Regions from separate parts of the Aquimarina sp. MMG015 genome, predicted to be linked through region 3. Evidence: riboswitches for the same ligand, from Rfam matches in the RefSeq annotation. Region 3 holds a riboswitch; each other region holds the start of a gene.

Evidence for each region. A riboswitch is a leader RNA that binds a small molecule or an ion and turns the genes downstream of it on or off. The one in region 3 is predicted to bind cobalamin.
Region 1: another riboswitch for cobalamin. It lies ahead of metE (5-methyltetrahydropteroyltriglutamate--homocysteine S-methyltransferase); the one in region 3 lies ahead of J8L88_RS20535 (TonB-dependent siderophore receptor).
Region 2: another riboswitch for cobalamin. It lies ahead of J8L88_RS07880 (ferredoxin); the one in region 3 lies ahead of J8L88_RS20535 (TonB-dependent siderophore receptor).

The regions. Positions count from the first base shown of each region.
Region 1 covers NZ_JAGJEB010000010.1:54,254-58,522, reverse strand. Annotated here, with positions in the region: gene J8L88_RS17890 (MotA/TolQ/ExbB proton channel family protein) at 1-47, shown strand, start outside; gene J8L88_RS17885 (serine hydrolase) at 199-1,524, shown strand; gene J8L88_RS17880 (CDGSH iron-sulfur domain-containing protein) at 1,582-1,818, opposite strand; cobalamin riboswitch at 1,975-2,166, shown strand; gene metE (5-methyltetrahydropteroyltriglutamate--homocysteine S-methyltransferase) at 2,336-4,269, shown strand, end outside.
Region 2 covers NZ_JAGJEB010000003.1:267,214-271,482, forward strand. Annotated here, with positions in the region: gene cobA (uroporphyrinogen-III C-methyltransferase) at 1-782, opposite strand, end outside; gene J8L88_RS07880 (ferredoxin) at 785-1,585, opposite strand; cobalamin riboswitch at 1,665-1,868, opposite strand; gene J8L88_RS07885 (AAA family ATPase) at 1,884-2,414, opposite strand; gene cbiB (adenosylcobinamide-phosphate synthase CbiB) at 2,407-3,348, opposite strand; gene J8L88_RS07895 (histidinol-phosphate transaminase) at 3,339-4,269, opposite strand, start outside.
Region 3 covers NZ_JAGJEB010000014.1:17,025-21,293, forward strand. Annotated here, with positions in the region: gene J8L88_RS20530 (S41 family peptidase) at 1-317, shown strand, start outside; gene J8L88_RS20535 (TonB-dependent siderophore receptor) at 400-2,352, opposite strand; cobalamin riboswitch at 2,429-2,695, opposite strand; gene J8L88_RS20540 (bifunctional adenosylcobinamide kinase/adenosylcobinamide-phosphate guanylyltransferase) at 2,775-3,278, shown strand; gene cobT (nicotinate-nucleotide--dimethylbenzimidazole phosphoribosyltransferase) at 3,279-4,269, shown strand, end outside.

The DNA of each region.
Region 1 (4,269 bases), on a different contig from region 3:
GAGCGGCTTCTATAGTATTTACTTGGATTAGTAAAGAATCCGAATAAATAACAGTAACCTTACCTACCAAAAATAGTATAACCTCACTAGGTTATCAATATCAAAAACACTTAATAAACATGATGTTATTATAGATCAAAATGTTTTTTGATCAGGTATTAACGTGTGTTATTTTTCAAACAAATAAATAAGATAGATATGATTAGAAAAGTAATAATAACAGTTCTTTTGATAAACATTGTGACCATACAGGCACAAACATTTAATAAATCTACATTAGACAGTTTTTTTGAATTATTGGATGCTAATGATAAAGGTATGGGAAGCATTTCTATTTATAGACAAGGAAAAGAAATCTATAAAAATTCCATTGGTTATCTTGATTTAGCACATAAAACAAAGGCAAATTCTGAGACGATATATAGAATTGGGTCTATTACAAAAACTTTTACAGCAACAATAATCATGCAATTAATAGAAGATAATAAGTTGGATTTAGAAACCTTATTAAGTGATTATTTCCCAAAAGTTTCTAATGCTGATAAAATAACAATTGGACATATGTTGCGTCATCGTAGCGGTTTATTTAATTTAACAGAGGATGAAGATTTTATGAAATGGATGATTGTACCTAATACTAGAAAACAGATGATAGATAGATTGTTGAAAAAAGAAGGGAGTTTTGAACCTGGAGAAAAGACAGCATATTCTAACACGAATTATTTGTTACTCTCGTACATCGCCGAAGAAATTGAAGGTAAAACATATTCAGAAATTTTGCAGTCGAAAATAATACAACCTTTAGGTCTAAAAAGAACTGCTTATGGAAAAAATATTGATACAAGTAACAATGAAGCTCTTTCTTATGTTAAGAATGGTAATAAGTGGGTTAAAATAGAAAAACATACAGATATGAGCGTACCGATAGGAGCTGGAGCAATAGTATCTACACCAACAGAGGTTAATATTTTTTACAATAGTTTATTTTCTGGGAAACTAGTATCAAATGCCTCTTTAGAAATTATGATGGATACATCTACAGGAATGGGAATCGGTCTAGGAGGAGAGACCTTTTTTGGAAAACAAGCCTATGGTCATAATGGAGGTATTGATGGTTTCCAATCCCTTACAATGTACCTGCCAGAGGAAAAAATAGTGGTTTCTTATATAGGTAATGGAGTAGTAATGTCACCAAATAATTGTATTGTAAATGTATTAAAAAGCTATTATGATCAGGATTATAAACTTCCAGTGTTTAATGCACCATTAGAGTTTGCTACAGAAGAATTGGATGTTTTTTTAGGGGTTTATATTAGCAAGTCCTTCCCTTTTCAAATTACTTTTACAAAAGAAAATACAACGTTGATTGCCAGTGCTAAAGATGGTCCTACATTTCCATTAGTTGGATATCAGAAGAATGGATTTAAATCAGATAGAGCAGGAGCGACTATTAACTTTAATACAGATGAAAGTACAATGGTATTAGAGTTAAATGGAAATAAAGTATCTTTTAAAAGAAAATAAATAATATAAAAAAAACCTCTGTTTCTCTAGTTACAATAATAAACAGAGGTTTTTCTATTATTTATGTGATCCATCGCAATATGGTGGGTTACTAGTTAATTTACAGGTACATAAATATGCTTCCTTTGCTTCTTCCACAGTGAAAATAGTTGGAGGAGTGCCTCCAGTTGTTTTATGCGCTCCGTTACAAAAAGGTTGGTTTTCACTATGACCACAGGTACACCAGGCGTAATTTTTATTAGCTTCTAATTGACAAGGAACTGGTGAGTCACCACCTCGTATGTTATTCTCCATAATCTTAATTATTTTGATATTAAAATTATTAATTCCTAAATTAAGATTGATTTTAAATTAAGAATGTTTAAATAATCTTCTTTTAATGCTGTTTTAGGAGTGTCATCAGATTATTTAAAGTATTTTTATGTAGAATTAAAGTTCTTTAGATAAAATTTTATATCAACCAATATAGGTTTTGCTTAATTGTGAATTAATAGGGAATCGTGTGAGAATCACGAGCTGTCGCGCAACTGTAAGTAACCATATAGTTTTTATCAATTTATATCCACTGTTTTATTATAAAAAATGGGAAGGATGATAAAAATGTTATAAGTCAGGAGACCTGCCTATTATTGAATTGACTATGCTTTCGCGAATTGAAGTTTTGGTTAAGTTTGATGCACACTAAAAGGGTTTTTAACTTTTTTTGGTGATATAACTATATGCATTATTTTAATTCTCTTCATTTCTATAAGCACACTAATTTATACAAAGAGCTTTAAAAATTAATATTAATTTTTAAAAGTTTAAAGTTATGCTTACACACAATCTTGGCTATCCGCGTATTGGTAGCGAAAGGGAATTAAAAAAAGTTTCAGAACAATATTGGTCTGGAAAAACTAGTAGGAAGAATTTACTACAGGTAGGAAAAAACATCCGAAAAGAGAATTGGTTATTACAAAAAGAAGCAGGTATAGATTTAATACCGTCTAATGATTTTTCATTTTATGATCAAGTTTTAGATATGTCATTGATGGTTGGAGCGATCCCCAAAAGATATCAGAGCCTATTAGTTAATAAGCTTAGTTATTTAGACTTGTATTTTGCAATGGCTAGAGGATATCAAAAGGATAGTTATGATATTACAGCGATGGAAATGACAAAATGGTTTGATACTAACTATCATTATATTGTTCCAGAGTTTTATAAAAATCAAGAGTTTACCTTGTCTTCTACGAAAGTAATTGATGAGTTTTATGAAGCAAAAGAAATTGGTATACAAACAAAACCAGTATTAATTGGTCCTGTGTCTTATCTGTTATTAGGAAAAGCAAAAGGAGAAAGTTTTGAAACAATTGATCTAGTGGATAAGTTAATACCAGTATATATAGATTTAATAAAGAAATTGGTTTCTTTAGGGGTTGAATGGATACAATTCGATGAGCCTTTTTTAGCACTTGATCTAACCAAAAAAGAGAAAGAAGTATACAAACAAGCATATCTTAAATTAAAAAGCTCTTTTCCGGATTTAAAAATAATGATAGCAACCTATTTTGAGAGTATCCAAGATAATTTAGAATTAATAGCAAATAAACTTCTTATTGATGCGATTCATATTGATTTAGTCAAGTGTCCAGAACAATTAGATAGTGTATTGGATAGTATTCCCGAACGGATACATCTTTCATTAGGGGTTGTAGATGGAAGAAATATATGGAAAAACAATTATCAAGAGTCATTATCATATATAAATAGAGCGAAAGAAAAGAGAGAAGAAAACACTATTTTGATAGCACCTTCTTGTTCATTACTTCATTCACCATGTGACTTAGATTTAGAAGCAAATAATGAGAAATTATCCTTAGAGGTTAAAGACTGGTTATCTTTTGCAAAACAAAAATTAAAAGAAGTAGTTACTTTAAAGGAGGTTACTCTTTTAGAAAAAGAAGATAAAGTATTTGAAGAATTAGAAAAAAACATAATTTCTCATGCGAATAGGAGTAGTTCAGAAAGAATTCATAATTCAGAGGTTGATGAAAAAGTCAAAGCAATTTCGAAGCAGGATATAGTAAGAAAAAATTCTTTTAACCTTCGTAAAGAAGTGCAACATAAAAATTTAAACCTACCTGTTTTCCCAACTACGACTATTGGATCGTTTCCACAAACAAAAAAAGTAAGAAGTTGGAGATATCAATATAAAAAAGGAAATATTTCTTTAATGCAGTACGAAGAATACATAAAAGAAGAAATCATAAAAGTAATTCGTTGGCAAGAAGAAATAGGGTTAGATGTTTTAGTTCACGGGGAGTTTGAGCGTAATGATATGGTAGAATATTTTGGAGAAAAGCTAGATGGTTTTACTTTTACTAAATTCGGTTGGGTCCAGAGTTATGGATCTCGTTGTGTAAAACCTCCTATTATTTATGGTAGTGTAAAGAGACCAAATCCAATGACGATAGATTGGACTTTATTCGCACAATCATTAACTTCAAAACCGGTAAAAGGCATGCTTACAGGGCCTGTAACTATTTTGCAATGGTCTTTTGTAAGAAATGATCAACCTGAATCTATAACTTGTAATGAGATAGCTTTAGCGATAAGAGATGAGGTAAAGGATTTAGAAGATAATGGGATTAATATAATTCAGATTGATGAACCAGCATTAAGAGAAGGTCTTCCTTTAAAGAGTAAATATCATAGTGATTATTTTGAATGGGCAATTCAATCATTTAAAATTGCCTCATCTAT
Region 2 (4,269 bases), on a different contig from region 3:
TACTCAAAATTAAGTAGTGATTTTGATTTTGAATTATCAATTATTTTAAAATTTTCTTTTGTTGTAGTTTCGAAAACTGGTGCCGGCAAGTTTAATTTAATAGCTGCATTTTCGTAAAATTCTTTTCGTTTTGGATGTATATCTGCGCAACCATTAATAATCTCACCAAAACATTTTTTTTCCAAAACTGCCTCGATTAGATCTATAGCATCTTTTTGATGAATAAGATTTACAGGTACATTAGGAGTTTTTAATTGTTTTTTATTTGCTAGAAATCTTCCTGGATGACGTTGTGGTCCAATTAGTCCTGCTAATCTCAAAACAGTTACATTATCACCAAAATGCTGTTGCAATAATTGTTCTGCTTTTATTAACGCCCTACCAGATGCTTTTTCTGGAACGCAATCTTCAGTTTCATCTATGAGACTATTACTATTTTGATATACTGACGTGGAGCTTACAAAAATAACTTTTGTAGAGGCAGGCGTATGTTTTATAATCTGTTTGATCTGAAACGGGTGTATCGTTTCTATATCATCGATCCGTTTTGGAGGGAAATTGATAATAAGTGTCGATGTTTCATCTATAAAAGATTCCCAATCTCCTATAATGTTATCAGATTCAATTTTTATTCTACTTGTTAGAAATGAATGCTTACATAATGATTTCAATGCATCTAATTCAGCCGTGCTTCCGTGAATTGAATATCCATTTTTTTGAAGTTTCAACGCAAGTGGTAATCCTAACCAACCCAATCCTAATATAGAGATATGCCTATTCATGCCTATATTGAAACTAGACTTGTATTCTGTAATTGAATTTTTATACAATACTCCCAAGCTTTATTTTGAGCAGAATCAAATTCAATTTTCCCTAAAATTTCTCCAAATTTATTCTTGAAACGGATACCAGTTTGTTCTGTTCCTTTTTGATGGAAATATTCTGTATTAGAAATTTTTGATTGTTGTAATTCCTTATTTTCTTTGGGAACGGCAGCAATAGTTAGTGCAATACTCTCAGTTTTGGTATGCAATTCTAGTGTGTGTGGCTTTGAGTACTCTACTGCATCTATTTCTTCAAACGAAATAGGGTTTTTATCATCTATATATAGGAGTACGCCTTTTGGGTTTTCTAACAGATACAAAAATAATGGATATAAATATTGATCTGAACTAAACCCTTTGGTAATATAACATTCACCTAATTCCGTGTCATCTTTTAACTCAAAAGGTTTTGGTTTAATAGGAGTTCTTTCATTACTTGAAGCTTGTTGTTCCCAACCTTTTTGATACAATAACTCCTCTTCGACAGGGTTTTCGTTATTGAGATGTCTTTTTACAATAGGAATTATTTTTTCTGCAGTTAATTCTTTATACCAAAACTCTCCAGGATGTACAATACAGGTGGGTGCATCTTCACACCTTCCATTACATCTGGTTTTAATTGTATGTGTAGTATCCCAAAGTTCGTTATTACGTAAATAAGCTCTTGCAGCTCTTATAACTTGTTCTGATCCTGCTTTTTGACAAGAACCTCCATCACAAAAGAAAAAAGTATCTTTTGTATTTGCTATGTTTTTTCCCATTCTTATTATTATGGGGGAAAGTAGGGTAAGAAGCCACAAAATAGCCATCTAACACTTAAACTTTTATTCCCGAAAGTTAATATTATGTTTTGCTTTAGGCAGGTATTCTGACTCACTCTACTTTTAACGCCTTCCCATTTTTTTTAAAACAGTGACTACTATGTTAAAAGCTTTTTGCAGAGCTTACAGCTGCGGGAACAGTTTTGGATTCTCACCAAATTCCCTTTTAATTCTATATTCTTTTAAAAGAAAAGAATAAGAAACCAAAAGCGACACAAATGTATTGTTAATTTTTGATTTAATAGTAAATAGTTTCTAAAATGACTTTTGTTCTTTCTAGAGGAGAGGATTTAGGCAATATTATGATTTCGAATCCTTTATTTTTATAAAGCTTTAACAGGGATTTTTCTAATCTTAAACAATATTCAAATTCCTGTAATCGTTGTCCATCTTTACAATAAATCTCAAACCATGTTGGCGTAAAAAAAACAATTTTATGATATGTTTCTTGATAAGGAAAGTCTGTTAGGTAGTCTGGAATCACCTTATCTTCTACCGTTAAATAAGCTTCTAGATCTAACAAGGATCTATCACAAATTAGCGTATTAGTGTTCAATAATTCTTGATTTGTACGCCTAAACACAAGTTCAGTAAATCGATTAATATCCCCCCAAGGTGTTCCTTTTTTGTTGTTTTTTTGTTCATCAATAATTACTTTTCTGGAAACCTCATCCATACACGGTATGGTGTTTTTTAGATTGTTTATTAATGTTGTTTTACCTGTCCCAGGAGCCCCGGTAATAATATGTTTTTTTTGAAAATTATGCATATTGGAATACTAATAACACACCTACTATTAATAAACAAAATACAATACTTACCCCATAATTTACTTTACTTACTCTTTTAATTTCCTCGTGTTTAATTTCGCGATTATTAACACCTATAAAAGGTTTCTTAACCAATTTTCCATGATAATAATTTGGTCCTCCGAATTGGCAATTTAAAACATATGCTAGAGCAGCCTCTGGATAGCCCGCATTAGGACTACTATGCTTCTTTCCTTCTCTAAACAAAAAAGAAAGTCCGCTTAACTTATTTTGAACAACTAATATTAACAGTGCAGTAATTCGAGCAGGAATATAATTAGCAACATCGTCTAATTTTGCGGCAAACTTACCAAACTGTATATAACGATCACTTTTATACCCGATCATAGAGTCTAAAGTATTGATCATTTTATACCCCATTGCTCCAGGAACACCTAAAATCAAAAAATAAAATAAGGGTGCAATAACGCCGTCACTTAAGTTTTCAGACATGGTTTCAAAAGTAGCAACTCTAATTTGTTGCTCATTTAAATTATCAGTTTCTCGTCCCACAATCCAAGACAAACGTTTGCGTCCTGATTCTAGCCCTTGATTTTTCAAAGTATTAAATACTGCATATCCTTCTTTTATCAATGTTTTGTTGGCCAAGCAATAAAACAGCATAAGTATTGAAAAAGCAAGTGCCAAAATTTTAAAACCATACGTGTTTAACGATCTAATAATTAGAAAAGGTATCGTAAAAGAAAGCCCTACTAATACAATCGTTAATAAGGCACCTTTTAAGAATTTATATGAACCTTTATTTAGCCATTTTTCTCCAAGAGCAATACTATTTCCATAGCCCACAATAAGATGCGGCAATTTTCTAGGGTCTCCCAATACTGCATCTAAACCAAAAGCAAAAACTACTATGTACATTTGGTTTACATCCATTCCTTCAACGCTTGAATCAATATCTTATTAGCTTCTTTACTTTGTGTAGAAAGTCTAATATATTCTCCTGTTAACCCTTTAAAATTTGTCGCATCTCTAATCAGGATTTGATGTTTTACGATTAAATATTCTTTTAGCTCCATTGCAGATTTCTGCAACAATTCAACTAAAAAATAAGAGGTGTTGCTTTCACAAACCTTCATTCCATCTAATTGCTCAAGTTGTTCCTTAAAAATGATTGTTTCTTCTATTAATTCAGCAGCCTCAAATTGAAATGCTTCATAATTTTTGAAAATATATTCTCCTGCTTTTATCGCTAATGAATTAACACTCCAAGGCATTTTTAAAGTTAATAGCTTTTTGATGATTAAAGTGTTTGAAACGATATATCCTAAACGCAATCCCGGAATTGTAAATGTTTTGGTTAATGAACGAACAACAATTAAATTCCTGTAGTTTTTTGTTAATGAAATGATGGATTCAACACTGTTGGTAAACTCTATGTACGCCTCATCAATAACAAATGTAGTCTCTGGTTTTTGTTTAAAAAGAAACTCTAAATCATTTTTAGAGAAAATAGCTCCATTAGGATTGTTAGGATTACATATAAACACTAAATCGGCATCAGTATCTTTTATTTCGGTTCTAGAAACTAACAGATAATCTAGCTGAAAATTTTTACAAGCGTCCTCATATTCCGAAAAAGTAGGGGCCACAATAGTTGCTTTTTTATTAGAAAACAATTGCGCTATAAGATAGAACGCTTCTGTCGCACCATTGGTAAATAAGAACTGTTCACTAGGGAGTTGAAATTTATGAGCCGCCAGTTTATTTAACTCACTTGCCGCGGGTGAAGGATAATTTTGAATTAGAGAAACATTCTTTGAAATATGCGCCAATAATGTTTTAGGGCACCCTTTG
Region 3 (4,269 bases):
ATAATTATTTTAGATCCGGAACAAATCTGAATCTTGGTCATACTTATGCGATGCAACCTTTGATTTTAAAAACTATCAACTCCGTTGGTTTTACGGATTATTTTAATGGATTTACTCCCGAAATAAGTAATCCAGAGGACTATAGTAACCTGGGAGTACTTGGAGATCCTGATGAACCACTTCTTAATGCTGCTATTAACGCTATCTTGGGTAATCGAAGCAACATACAGAACAAAAATATTGAGTTTAGCGAATTGGGAGACAGTAATATGCATCAACCTGACTACGAAAGAATGTATAAAACCTTTGATAAGTAAAGATTAAAACAAACCAAATACTAACAAAAAAGTTCCCAGGCGTTTATGTCTGGGAACTTTTTTATATTTAAAAATGCAAGTTTTAAAACTTCAGGTTAAATCCAATTCGAGCATTTCTACCTCTCGTACTAAAACCAAATATCTCTTGATACTCTTCATTAGTAACATTATTCATAGCTGCATAAATACTAAGATTATCCATTAATTGATGACTTATATAGAAATCTAAAATTCCGTAACCATCTAACTCTACCGGATCTGAAGCAAAAGTCACTGGATTAAAAAAAGTATCATTTCTTTTACTATTCATTTGATAACTTACCGATGTAAATGTTTTAGAGCTTAATTGATATCCAATAGTCGCTTGTATAGTATTCTCAGGAATACGAATATTATTTTCTAACTTATCAATATTAGTATACGTAAAATTAGCATTAATAGATAATTTATCTTCTAAGAACTGTGCGTTTGCCTCGACCTCTACACCATTTACTTCAATATCTTCGGTAGAATTCAAATTCACAAAAGTGGTAGGATCAAAAGTGATAAAATTTTCAGATGTTCTATCAAAATACACAACACTTATCGTTGCCTTTTTCTGATGAGAAAATTCAATTCCGGCCTCTATAGTAGTGCTTTCCTCTGGTTCTAAATCAGGATTTCCACTAAAAAAAGCTGTATCATACAACTGAAATAACGATGGTGTAATATAAGCTGTACTATAAGAAGCTAACCCTTTTACATAATTTCCTCCAAAAGTATATGTATAAGAAGGGTTGATACTATACACCATATGATTTCCATAGGCACTATGGATATTTAAACGTGCTCCGGCATTAATATTAAGACCAAATTTAGAAGCATATACCAAATTTACATATGGATCAATAATATCAAAATCAGCTTCATTATCATTGATTGTCTGTTCAAAATCATCACTTCCAAATGGAATACTAAAAAGATTAAAATCACTATAAGAACCATTAGCACCTATTACAGTATATAATGTATTATTAAAGTTATATTTATTATAAGCATCAAAAGTATATATCTTACCTTCATATTTAGAAGGAAAACTAGAGTTAAACTCTCTTTCTACCAATGCATAACTATCTACAAAAGTAAAACTTCCATTTGGGTATTTAGCTTCCCAAAAGCTACCACCTCTTAATTGCCTACTATTAAACTGATTATTAGCATCAAATCCTGCTCCTCCATCAAAATCTGTTTTATACTGATCTAAGTTTCCAAAAAAGTGAAACTTAAAATTCTTACTCCATTGATAACCAACTTTTGCATACACATTAAATTTATTATAAGCGTCACTATCAAAAGTATTTCCGCTAGTAGATTCAAGAGGATCTTCTGCAGCTGATAAACCATCAGTAGATTGATGAGAAAGACTACCTAAATAACTTACTTTACCAATCGTTCCATTGATTGAAGCAAAGTTTACAAATTCGTTTATATCATAATCTTGATCATCTTGTGATTGGTTTGTACCGATACTAGAAGAAAATTGTGCAGCAATAGCATCTTTACTTTCCGACTTTGTAGTAATATTAATTACTGCAGCCGCCGCCCCGGATCCATATAAGGTACTAGAAGCTCCTTTTAAAATTTCTATAGACTCAATTTGACTTGTTGATAATAATCTTAAATCAAAGTCTCCCGCAGATGTAGTAGGATCACTTACCGTAACACCATCAATTCTAATCACAACTTGACGATTTCGTCCACCACGAACATACACTCCTAATGGTTCTCCTGCTGCGTTATTACTTCCATTAACAAAAACTCCTGCTACTCTGTTTAATACCGTAGCAACTGATTGACCTTGGCTGCGCTCAAGTTCCTCTGAGCTAATTTTAGTAATTACCTTACCGCTTTGTTCTCTCTTTAATTTAAATTTCGAATCAGAAATTACCACTTCATCTAATTCGTTTACCTTTTCTTCTTGGTTTACTTCTTGCGCTGAAATAACCTGAGCTCCTAACATAATTAGCGTAGCCCCAAAAAACACTTTTTTGTTCATTTCCTAAATGACTTAATTTTACAATTACCGGAAAAAAGTATGCAGTTTACCCATACCTAAACTTCTATCCCGAAAGTTTGACATATCGAATTTAGGCAGGTCTCCTGGCTTACGTCTTATTGTTTACCTTCCCATTCCGAAAATGTCGAAACAGTGGTTATAAAGAAATAACAATAAGCGCCTACTACGTTACTGAAATAACAATCAGTCTCGATTTGGCAAAGTTTACAGTTGCGGGAACAGCTCAGGATTCATTCATTATAGATTTATAATTTATTCACCTGATTCCCTTTTAATTCTTAACACTTGAAAGTGTCTTAAAACCAAAATTCTGCGCGAATGTATCATATTTCTTCGAAAATGTGTTCTCTTTAATAAATAAATTAGTAATACTAGTATATTTACACTCTTAAAAACCACAAATGTTGTATTACGTAACAGGAGGAGAACGCTCAGGCAAAAGTAGTTATGCCCAAAATCTCGCATTAGAACTCTCGGATAATCCCACATATTTAGCGACTTCTAGAATTTGGGATGGAAACCATAGAGCACGTATTGATAGACATATTGCTGATCGGGATGAAAGATGGGATTCTATTGAAGAAGAAAAAGAATTATCAAAAGTTATCAAAAATAATACAACAGTGGTTATTGATTGCGTAACTCTATGGCTTACTAATTTCTTTGTTGATACTAAAAATGACATTGAACTTTCTTTATCACAAGCAAAAGGAGAGTTTGATAAACTTTTAAAAATTAACGCTACCATTATCATAATATCCAATGAAATTGGAATGGGAGTCCACGCCTCGACAGAGATTGGTAGAAAATTTACAGAGTTACAAGGTTGGATGAATCAACATATAGCAGAACACGCTGATCAAGCAATACTAATGGTATCAGGAATACCTGTAAAAATAAAATAAATGAATTTCGAAATTTCTCCATTAGATAAGTCTTTAGAAAACGCAATACAACATAAAATTAATCTAAAAACTAAACCCGTTGGGTCCTTAGGCAAGCTTGAAAAAATAGCATTGCAAATAGGATTAATACAGCATAAAACAAATCCACAATTAAAACATCCAACAATTCTTGTTTTTGTTGGAGATCACGGAATCGCAGAAAAAGGTGAGGTAAATCCTTACCCGCAAATAGTTACGAAGCAAATGGTGTATAATTTTCTTAATGGTGGTGCAGCGATCAATTCATTTTGCATCCAAAATAAGATACATCTAGAAATTATTGATGCAGGAGTAAATCATGATTTTGATAATGTTCCGGGGCTAATTGATGCCAAAATAGCGTATGGAACTAAAAACTATGAAATAGAACCAGCAATGACAATAGATCAATGTAATAATGCTATTGCTAAAGCGTCTCGTATCGTTTTGAACACATTTCAAAACGGGTGTAATGTAATAGGTTTTGGTGAGATGGGAATTGGTAATTCTTCTGCAGCTGCATTATTGATGTCTCATTTTACAAAGATCCCAATTATGGAGTGTGTCGGTGCAGGAACTGGAGTTCAAGGAGACGCTATTAAAACAAAAAAAAGGATTTTAAAAACTGTTTTTGAAAAGCACAATCCCAATTCTCCTATAGAAGCACTCACTACTTTTGGAGGTTTCGAAATTGCCATGATTACTGGAGCAATACTTAAAGCTGCAGAATTGAAAATGACCATTCTTATAGATGGTTTTATCGTAACTGCTGCCCTATTGGCCGCTAATGCAATTAATAAAAACGTATTGGACTATTGTATTTTTGCACATTCATCCGAGGAACAAGGGCATCAAAAAATATTAAACTTTCTAGAAAAAACACCTTTATTAAATCTAGGAATGCGATTAGGCGAAGGTACTGGTGCAGCGGTTGCATACCCCATTTTAGAATCTGCGGTATCATTCCTAAATA